One region of the Mesorhizobium subarcticum genome, then DNA from elsewhere that is predicted to be linked to it. Evidence: predicted binding sites of a transcription regulator. Region 1 holds the regulator's gene; the other holds the start of a gene.
The links. The regulator PhoB, encoded in region 1, activates phosphate uptake and scavenging genes when phosphate is short. The targets are predictions, from matches to a motif close to TGTCATNNANCTGTCAT.

Region 1 (5,170 bases):
AAATCGAGGTCAAGAACCTCAATTTCTACTACGGCCAGTCGAAGGCGCTGAAGGACATCACACTGTCGCTGCCCGAGCGCAGCGTCACCGCCTTTATCGGACCGTCGGGTTGCGGAAAATCGACGCTGCTGCGCGTCTTCAACCGCATCTACGAGCTCTATCCCAAGCAGACGGCCGAGGGCCAGGTGCTGCTCGACGGCCAGAACGTTCTCGACCGCTCTCAGGACCTCAACCTGCTGCGCACCAAGATCGGCATGGTGTTCCAGAAGCCGACGCCGTTCCCGATGTCGATCTATGAGAACATCGCCTTTGGCGTCAGGCTCTATGAGAAGATCAGCAAGGCCGAGATGGACGGCCGTGTCGAGCAGGCGCTGAAACGCGCAGCCCTGTGGAACGAGGTCAAGGACAAGCTCAACGCCAGCGGTCTCAGCCTGTCGGGCGGCCAGCAGCAGCGGCTTTGCATTGCCCGCACCGTGGCGGTGAAGCCGGAAGTCATCCTGCTCGACGAGCCGGCCTCGGCGCTCGATCCGCTGTCGACCGCCAAGATCGAAGAGCTGATCGACGAGTTGCAAGCCGACTACACGATCGTCATCGTCACCCACAACATGCAGCAGGCGGCGCGCGTCTCGAAGCAGACGGCGTTCATGTATCTGGGCGAGCTGGTCGAGTTCGACAAAACGGAAAAGATCTTCACGTCGCCCCGCGAGAAGCGCACGCAGGACTACATCACCGGCCGCTTCGGCTGATCGCACGCATACGAGGACCAGGATCATGGCCGAACATACGGTTGCAGCCTTCGACGAGGAGCTCGGACAGATCAGCAAGCTGATCAGCGACATGGGCGATCTCGCCGGCTCGATGGTCGGCGGCGCCACCAAGGCGCTGCTGAACTCCGACAACGCTCTCGCCCAGCGCGTCGTCTCCGATGATGCCATCATGGATGCCCGCCAGCGCGAACTCGACGACCGCGCCATCACGCTGATCGCCAAGCGCCAGCCGATGGCCGACGATCTGCGCCATGTCGTCGGTTCGATCCGCATGGCCGGCGACCTCGAACGCATCGGCGACCTTGCCAAGAACATCGCCAAGCGCGTCGGCACCGTCGGTCTCAGCGCCACGCCGCGCGACCTGTCGCACTCCATCGATGCCATGGCACAGCTGGTGCTGATCCAGGTGCATGGCGTGGTCGAGGAGTATGCGGCGGGTGACGCTTCGGCTCTCGCCAAGCTCAGGAATGACGACGAGCGCATCGACGTCAAATACACCTCGGTGTTCCGCGAACTGTTGACCTACATGATGGAAGATCCGCGCAACATCACCGCCTGTACGCATCTTTTGTTCTGCGCCAAGAATCTTGAGCGCATCGGCGACCACGTGACCAACATCGCCGAAAATGCGTATTATGTGCTGACCGGCACGCAGCTGCCCGCCAATCGCCCGAAGCAGGACGAGACCGCAATGTCGGCGCCGGCGGCATAACAGGGTGACAAGCCGATGATCGCGCCACGCATCATGGTGGTGGAAGACGAGGAGCCGCTAGGCGTGCTCCTCCGCTACAACCTGGAATCGGAAGGTTACCAGGTCGAAGTGGTGACGCGCGGCGACGAAGCCGAAATCCGGCTGCAGGAAAACGTCCCTGACCTTCTGGTGCTCGACTGGATGGTGCCGGCGGTGTCGGGCATCGAGCTTTGTCGTCGGCTAAGAATGCGGCCCGAGACCGAGCGGCTGCCGATCATCATGCTGACAGCGCGCGGCGAGGAAAGCGACCGCGTACGCGGCCTCTCGACCGGTGCCGACGATTATCTGGTCAAGCCGTTCTCGACGCCGGAATTCATGGCCCGCATCAAGGCGCTGCTGCGCCGCGCCAAGCCGGAAGTGCTGTCCAGCGTGCTCAAGGTCGGCGACATCGTGCTCGATCGTGAATCACACCGGGTCTATCGCAAGAAGAGCGAGATCCGGCTCGGGCCGACCGAATTCCGCCTGCTCGAATTCATGATGCGCCATCCCGGCCGCGTGTTCTCGCGCAGCCAGTTGCTCGACAATGTCTGGGGCGAAACGATCTACATCGACGAGCGCACGGTGGACGTGCATGTCGGCCGCCTGCGCAAGGCGGTCAACAATGGCCGCATGCCGGATGTGATCCGCACCATTCGCGGGGCGGGCTACGCGATCAGGGAAGATTAGGGATATGCTGATATTCAGGTGATGCCGGCCTGCGAATGACAGTTTCCTGCGCTTCCGGTACTCACGGACCCAAATGTCCGCTCCGTTCCGGTTCTCGGAACCCACCATTCTCGACTCGGCCTGACTTGAATCTCAACATATCCCTACGCGTTATTCAGGCAACGTTCTTGCCGACAACGCCTGACTTACCCTGCGCGCCCGGCGCGAAAATCTCCTGGTCTACGAAGGTCAGTGCACGCATGGCGCAGCCTTCGCGGATAAGGGGCAGTTCGTTCGGCTCGGTGTCGAAGGAAATCGATTTCGAATGCTGGCCACCGGCGGTCTGGGCGATGGCCTCCCGCAGCGCCGGTTCGATCAGGTCGAAGGCGGCGGCGCTGACACCGACCATGGCAACGGGGGCGGGGTCGATCAGGGCGAACAGGCTGCCGAGGCCGTAGCCCAGCGCCTCGCCCGCCTTGCGGTAGGCTTCGCGTTCCGGCCCGTCCCGCTCCCGCGCCGTGGCGGCAAGGGCCCGCATCTGCGCGTCGCTGACATCGGCGACCGGCTCGGTGTCCTCGCCGAGCTGTTTTGCGTTGCGCCAGATGGCGTAGTTGCCGGCATAGGCCTCGACGCAGCCGCGGCGTCCGCAGCGGCAGAGTGCGCCGTTCGGCCGATGGATCATGTGGCCGAACTCGCCGCCCGAGGAATGGGTGCCGGTGAACAGCTCGCCCTTCAGCACCAGGCCCATGCCGATGCCGTGCGAAAGCAGGATAGCGATGAAGTCGTCGCGATAACGTTCGGGATCGCGCCAGCGCAGCGCCACCGCCATCATGTTGCAGTCGTTTTCCATGGTGGCGGGGATGCCGAATTCGGCTTCGAGTATGTCGGCGAAGGCGATGTCGGTCTGCGGCGTGATCGGCGACCAGAGCATTGCCCGGGCCTTGGTGTCGGTGATGCCCTGGATCGCCAGCGCGATGCGAGCGACGCTGCGGACATCGATGTCGGGATCCGCGAGGCGTCGCCGCACGATGGCCACGCATTCGCCGATCAGCGCCTCGCGCGACATAGTCAGCGTGTCCAACCGGCGCTGCTCCTCCGATACCACCTGGCCGGCATAGTCGATGACGGCGACGGAGAGGAAATTCAGCGACAGCACCACGGTCATGACGGCCGCGGCCTCGGGGTTGAGGCCGAGGCCGACCTGCGGCCTGCCGCGTTTGAGCGCGCCGGCCTCGCTCGGTTTGCCTTCGGCCAGGATGCCTTCGCCGATCAAATCGGAGGAAATCGCCGATATGGTCGAGTGGCTGAGGCCGGTGGTCGCCGCGATCTCGGTGCGCGAGGGCCGACCGGCCCGGCGCACGGCCGCAATCACCATGGCGCGGTTGCGCCGGCGCAGATCGTCGTGGCGGATTCCGACCGACATGCTTTCCCACATCCTCCCGGTCGCCGCGGTTCCTCCGGCCCCTCGAACACTGCCGACGACACGCCCAAATACTGGCAGAAGCGGGCCGTCCTGTCATTTATTTATTCCGAGGCTCGAAAAAAATTCGTGGGGACATCGAAATCCATCAGAATCGATGTTGACAGCGTTTCGGTGTTGGATCAGTGTTTTTTCGAGGCTCGAAAAAATTAGAGCCTTTGTGCCGGCCTTCGGGCCAGTTTGGTCGCGCCATACGCGGCGCAGGGAGGATACAATGAAGAGATTCACAGCCGCCATCCTGGCGGGTGTCGCCATGTCGCTGACGCTTGTGTCGGTCGCGCAGGCGAAGGACAAAGTCATCGGCGTTTCGTGGTCCAACTTCCAGGAAGAGCGCTGGAAGACCGACGAAGCCGCAATGAAGAAGGCCATCGAGGCCGCCGGCGACAAGTATATCTCGGCCGACGCCCAGTCCAATCCCGGCAAGCAGCTCACCGATGTCGAAAGCCTGATCTCGCAGGGCGCCAATTCGCTGATCATCCTGGCGCAGGACGCCTCGGCGATCGGCCCGGCGGTGCAGAAGGCGCTGGATGAAGGCATTCCGGTCGTCGGCTATGACCGCCTGATCGAGAACAAGGATGTTTTCTACCTGACCTTCGACAACAAGGAAGTCGGCCGCTTGCAGGCCGCCGCGGTGTTCAAGGCCAAGCCGGAAGGCAATTATGTCTTCATCAAGGGCTCGGGCTCCGATCCGAACGCAGATTTCCTGTTCTCGGGCTCGATGGAAGTGCTCAAGGCCGCCATCGATAGCGGCAAGATCAAGAATGTCGGTGAGGCCTATACGGACGGCTGGCTGCCCGCCAACGCCCAGAAGAACATGGAACAGTTCCTGACCGCCAACGACAACAAGGTGGACGCGGTGGTCGCAGCCAATGACGGCACTGCTGGCGGCGTTGTCGCGGCGCTGACGGCGCAAGGTCTCGCCGGCACCGTGCCGGTCTCGGGCCAGGACGGCGACCATGCCGCCTTGAACCGCATCGCGCTCGGCACCCAGACCGTGTCGGTGTGGAAGGACGCGCGCGAACTCGGCAAGAATGCCGCCGAGATCGCCTCGCAGTTGGCCGACGGCAAGAAGATGACCGATATCGCCGGCGTGAAGGACTTCACGACGCCTGGCGGCAACACCGTCAAGTCGCTGTTCCTGACCCCGGTCGCCATCACCAAGGACAATCTCAAGGTCGTCATCGACGCCGGCTGGATCAAGAAGGACGAAGTCTGCGCGGGCGTCGCCGCCGGCAGCGTCGCGGCCTGCAACTAAACTTGACCACCTGAAAAGATAAAAACGCCGCGGCCCCAAGCCGCGGCGTTTTCTCAAAAGATTTGTGTTTCCGCGTCAGGCGGATAGCTTCTAGGCTGGTCTCGGCATCCGCGCCAGACGGCTAGCCGGTGGGAGGAATCATGACCGATACGACGTCCAACCCGCAGGCCGACACCGCGCGTGCGTCGGAACTCGGCGCGCTGGCGCGGTTCCTGAAGGCAACCGAGATCGATACCCGTATGCTCGGCATGGTCGGCGCGCTGCTGATCATC
Region 2 (5,170 bases), 1.6 Mb from region 1:
GAGGAGCGCGGTGTCATTGCCGGCTACACCGCCGTGATCGATCCCGCCGCCCTTGGCCTTGGCATGATGGCGATCATCCGCGTGCGCACCACGCACGAGCATATCCGTCCGTGCCTGAAGCAGTTCGCCGAAATGCCCGAGATCACCGAGGTGCACCGGCTGACCGGCGAGGATTGCTTCGTCCTGAAAGTGGTCGTGCCCTCGCCCGCCCACCTTGAAACCATCGTCGACGCGGTGGCGCGCCATGGTGCTGTCACCACGGCGCTGGTGCTGCGCAGCGAGACACCGAAGCCGATCGGCCGCGACCTCATCCGCAGATCAGGCGGTTAGCGGCCCAAGCCTACCGGCTGAGATCAAGCGCGGCGCTCAGATCGCCCATCGGCGGCTCGCCATTGCCGGCAAGCGCCTTGTCGCGGGCGACGATGCCGGAGAGCACAGGCAAATCGTAGCGCGCGGTGATGAAGCGCAGGATCGACGTCGTGTCGTATTGCGTGTGGTCGACCGTGCCCGCCTTCGCATAGGGCGAGATGATGAAGGCCGGGACGCGGTTGCCCGGCCCCCAGCGGTCGGCCTTCGGCGGCGCGACATGGTCCCAGAAGCCGCCGTTTTCGTCATAGGTGACGACCACCAGCATGTGACCCCATTGCGGGCTCTTCTCCAAATGCCCGACGAGGTCGGCCAGATGCTGGTCGCCGCTCGCCACATCGGTATAGCCGCCGTGCTCGTTGAGATTGCCTTGCGGCTTGTAGAAAGTGACGGCCGGCAGCTTGCCGTCGTCGATCGCCTTGATGAATTCGGTGCCTTCCAGGCCGCCATCCCTGAGATGCGCGGTCCGCGCGGCCGTGCCGGGTGCGTAAGCAGCGAAATAGTTGAACGGCTGGTGATGGAACTGGAAGTTCGGCACCGGCGTGGCGTTCTTGCCGTCGAGCGTGGCCTGCCAGGCGCCGGCATACCAGGCCCAGTCGATCCCCTTCAGCGACAGCAGGTCGCCGATGGTGATGTCATGCTGCGGCGGCAGCGTGCTGGCCACGGACGGATCGGCCAAGGCCGGGTCGCCGCCCGCGGCCGGCTTGTTGTTGCTCGGCTGATAGGGCGGCTGCATGGTGTTGACGGCGTAGAAATCGGGCGTGATGGCGCCGTCATTGACGAATTTCGGCGCGCCGCCAAGGGCCGAGGCCGGCGAGTTGTCGGCCACTTTCAGCGTCTTGCCATCGGCCTCGACGACGGCGATCTGCCCCTTCACCGGGCTGGTGTCGGCGTTGGGATAGGCCGGCACGCAGGCGCAGGCGAGCTGGAAGTGGTTGAGGAAAGAGCCGCCAAAGGCACCCTGGAAGAAATTGTCGGCCAGCACGTATTTCTTCGCCACCGCCCACATCGGCAGGCCGGAGCCGTCATAATGGCCCATGACAAGACCGCCGGAATCGGCCCAGGCGACGAACTTGTCGTTCTTGCCACCATCGATCTGCATCTGTTCCTGGTAGAAGCGATGCCAGAGGTCGCGCGTGACGACCGAGGTCTTCTCGTTGAAGCCGCTGGCATCGTCGATGGCGAAGCTGGCATTGGCGAGATGCGCCGACTGCGCCTCGGTCACCGGTGGCGTCACTCCTTTAGCGGTCAGTCCGCCCCAGGCCGGCGGCAGTTCTGTGAGTGGGTTGCCGTCACGGTCGAGCTGGCGCACCTGGTCGGCCGAGACATTGGCCAGCCCATTGGCGCCGGGAAAGCCGCCATAGAGATTATCGAAGCTGCGGTTCTCGGCATAGATGACGACGACGGTGTCGATCTTGTCGTAGCCGGGAGGAGCGGCGTGGGCCGCGCCGACGAACGATGCCAGCGCCGTCGAGGCGAGGCAAAGCGAGAGAAAGGACCTTGTCATGGGGATGCCTCGTGGCTGGCTGGAGGACGGCACGCATGGGCAACGAAAATACAGCAATGGAGCTACTTCCATGCCTTGTCACCTTTGTGACATTTGCCGACCCCTCGAACACGGTTTCGTGAACGTCAGGCTGAGTCATGGATCCGTTGCACAGGATACTTAGTTGCGGGATCGAAAACGGACTGCAGCTATGGCAATGGGACGATGGAAAAGGCGGGCGGCAGTGGTCGCCGCGGCATCGATGGTAAGCTTCGTCGCGCCCGCAAACACGGCGGAACCCGATGGCGTCCACCCCGGCCCGATGTCACGCGTGCAGGCCTATGCACGCGCCGAGGCGCTGACCGCGCTTGGCAAAGAAATGTTCTTCGACCCGGCGCTGTCGGCCTCGGGCAAGCAGGCCTGCTCGTCCTGCCATGATCCGCATCATGCCTTCGGCCCGGCCTCGGCCTCACCCGTCGAAATGGGCGGTCCTAACCTCGACCAGCCCGGCATGCGCGCCGTCCCCTCGCTGCGCTACCTCCAGGCAGCGCCCGCCTTCACCGAGCATTTCTACGATTCAGACGACGAGGGTGACGAGAGCGTCGACAATGGCCCGACCGGCGGCCTGACCTGGGATGGCCGCGCCGACCATGGCAAGGACCAGGCGAAGATCCCCCTGCTCTCGCCCTTCGAGATGGCCAACAAGGATGAGGCCGCCGTCGCAGCCGCCTTGCGCAAATCAGCCTATGCCGGTGAGTTCAAGGCAGTCTTCGGCAACAACGTGTTCGACCACCCAACCGATGCCTTCGACGCCGCCGCCGAAGCGCTCGGCACCTTCGAGCAGAGTGCCGCCGACTTCTACCCCTACTCCAGCCGCTACGACGCCTTCCTCGCCGGCAAGGCGCAGTTGTCAGCGCAGGAAATGCGCGGCCGCGCGCTGTTCAAGGACGAGACCAAGGGCAATTGCGCCAGCTGTCATCTGAGCGAACCCGCCAATGACGGCGAGCCGCCGCAATTCACCGATTTCGGCCTGATCGCCATCGCCGTGCCACGCAATGCTTCCATTCCGGCCAATGCCGATCCCGCCTATATCGATCTCGGCCTGTGTGGCCCACTGCGCACCGATTTTCGTGGCCGGACCGAATATTGCGGCCTGTTCAAGACGCCGACGCTGCGCAATGTCGCGCTGCGCAAGAGCTTCTTCCACAATGGCACTTTCCACACGCTGCGCGACGCCGTCGCCTTCTACGCCAGCCGCGACACGGATCCAGGCCACTGGTATTCCAGAAATGCCGATGGCACGGTCAGAAAATATGACGATCTGCCAAAGGCTTACTGGCCGAACTTGAATCAGGACCCGCCCTTCAACGGCAAAAAACCCGGCGACAGGCCGGCGCTGAACGATGCCGAGATCGACGACATCGTCACCTTCCTCGGCACGCTGACCGATGCGGACCAGCAGTCTGGGGCGGCACCGGTGAATTGAACCCTGGGTGCAGGCCTCGGTCTCGGCTCGCCCGCACCCGCGAACGCAGGTTTCTGGATCACGCCCGACGTGGTGCTCGGCAGCGTCGGGGCAGTAAAGAAGACGTTCTCATTCGTGCTTCCTCATTAGCGCTTCCTAAACCGCTCTGGAGTATCCCTCACCAATTGATGGTGGGAGCCGATGAACGCATTCAGGCGAGCAGTCGGATTTGCTGTGATCCTTGTGACCGGCGCGGTGATGCTGGTGGCGCTGCGCATCGACAGCCAGCGCGACTACGCGCTGGCCAGGCAACGCTATATCGAAAACTCCCAGGCGGCGGCCAGGACGACAGCCAAAACGGTGGAAGACGCCTTGCGGGCCGTCTACGAGAATGTGCGCACGCTGAGCTACCTGCCAAGCGTCCGCAACCTCGACCGGCATGGCACGAACCTTGGCGACGAAGGCCGCGCGACGATCCAGCAGATCTACAACAACCTCGCCAACAACGTCTCGATTTCCGAGGTCTACTTCCTGCCGCTGGATTTCGATCCGGATCGCTTCGATACCGCGACCGGCAAGCTCGAGGAGCCGATCCTTCAGTTCGACCAGCTGATCGTGAATGCCAAGGCGCGATCCGATGCCGCCGGCGGCGCCAAGCACGCGAAGCTCGACGACAATGCGCTGACCCGGCCCCCAGAAGAGGTCGAAACCTATGAGTACCATGAACTGGCCAAGCAGCTTGCCTGGCTGAAGGCGAACTATCCGAATTCAAGCGCCATCGACGGGCTCAACGTGCCGATCATCGGCACCAAGGAGCTCATCACCTGCGACAACACCGATTTCATCCATACCGGCAATGATGCCGATCGCTCCGGCTTCATCCTCTCGGTTCCGGTGTTCGGCCAAGACGGCAGCCTGCGCGGCTCCGTCTCGGCGATCATGCTCACCTCGGCGCTGCGCAAACTCTTGCCGAGCACCGACTACGTCATCGCCAATTCGGGCTACGGCTTTGAATCCGACCAGCACAAGATGTCGACGGCGCTTGCGGCCAATTCCCGTGCCTTCACGGCGGCCGACCCCAATCTGATCTATTCCGAAGTCATCCCGCTCTCGCTCAACGATCCCAGAAGCGCATGGCGTCTTTGGGCCGGTTTTCCCAACAGCCGGTTCGACACCAACATGGACGCCCAGTCCGTGCGGGGATTCGAGCTGGCCGGCTATGCGGCGGTAGCCGTGGTCACGTTGCTGGCGCTGGCCTGCTGGTATGCGATCGGGCGTGCAATGATGATGCAGGCGAATGCCGCCGAGACGTTGGAACTGCGGGTCGAGGAACGCACCGCCGAGATCCAGCACCTCGCCACGCATGACATTCTCACCGGCCTGCCCAACCGGGGCCTCCTGGCCGACACCATGGACGAGGCGCTGAGAAGCCTCAGGGATGGCGAGAAGCTGGCGGTCCATTGCGTCGACCTCGACCGTTTCAAGCCGGTCAATGACACGCTTGGCCATCCGGTTGGCGACGAGCTTCTCGGGGCTGTGGCGAAGCGGTTGAAACAGCATGCCGGCGAAACCGCCATGGTGGCGCGAATAGGCGGCGACGAGTTCGTCATCCTTCAGCTCCTGCTCGACGGCAACGACGAGGCCGGCGTGCTGGCAAGCCGCGTCATTCATGCCCTGTCCGACGAATTCTCCATCCAGGGCCACAAGATCAACATCGGCGGCAGCATCGGCATCGCCGTCTTCCCCGACGACGGGCAACGTTCGGAAACCCTTATCCGCAATGCCGACCTTGCACTGTACAAGGCCAAGATGGAGGGTCGTGGTACCTGCAGGTCGTTCGAGCCGGGAATGGA

Region 2: the regulator PhoB is predicted to act here: its motif matches at 2,007-2,023, upstream of ACZYHG_RS17800 (acid phosphatase).

What each region holds. Positions count from the first base shown of each region.
Region 1 is NZ_CM144237.1:2,091,044-2,096,213, forward strand. Features, by position in the region: gene pstB (phosphate ABC transporter ATP-binding protein PstB) at 1-746, shown strand, start outside; gene phoU (phosphate signaling complex protein PhoU) at 772-1,479, shown strand; gene phoB (phosphate regulon transcriptional regulator PhoB) at 1,495-2,184, shown strand; gene ACZYHG_RS10225 (ROK family protein) at 2,339-3,586, opposite strand; gene xylF (D-xylose ABC transporter substrate-binding protein) at 3,858-4,898, shown strand; gene ACZYHG_RS10235 (sugar ABC transporter permease) at 5,039-5,170, shown strand, end outside.
Region 2 is NZ_CM144237.1:3,641,302-3,646,471, reverse strand. Features, by position in the region: gene ACZYHG_RS17805 (Lrp/AsnC family transcriptional regulator) at 1-330, shown strand, start outside; gene ACZYHG_RS17800 (acid phosphatase) at 341-1,873, opposite strand; gene ACZYHG_RS17795 (cytochrome-c peroxidase) at 2,115-3,338, shown strand; gene ACZYHG_RS17790 (putative bifunctional diguanylate cyclase/phosphodiesterase) at 3,552-5,170, shown strand, end outside.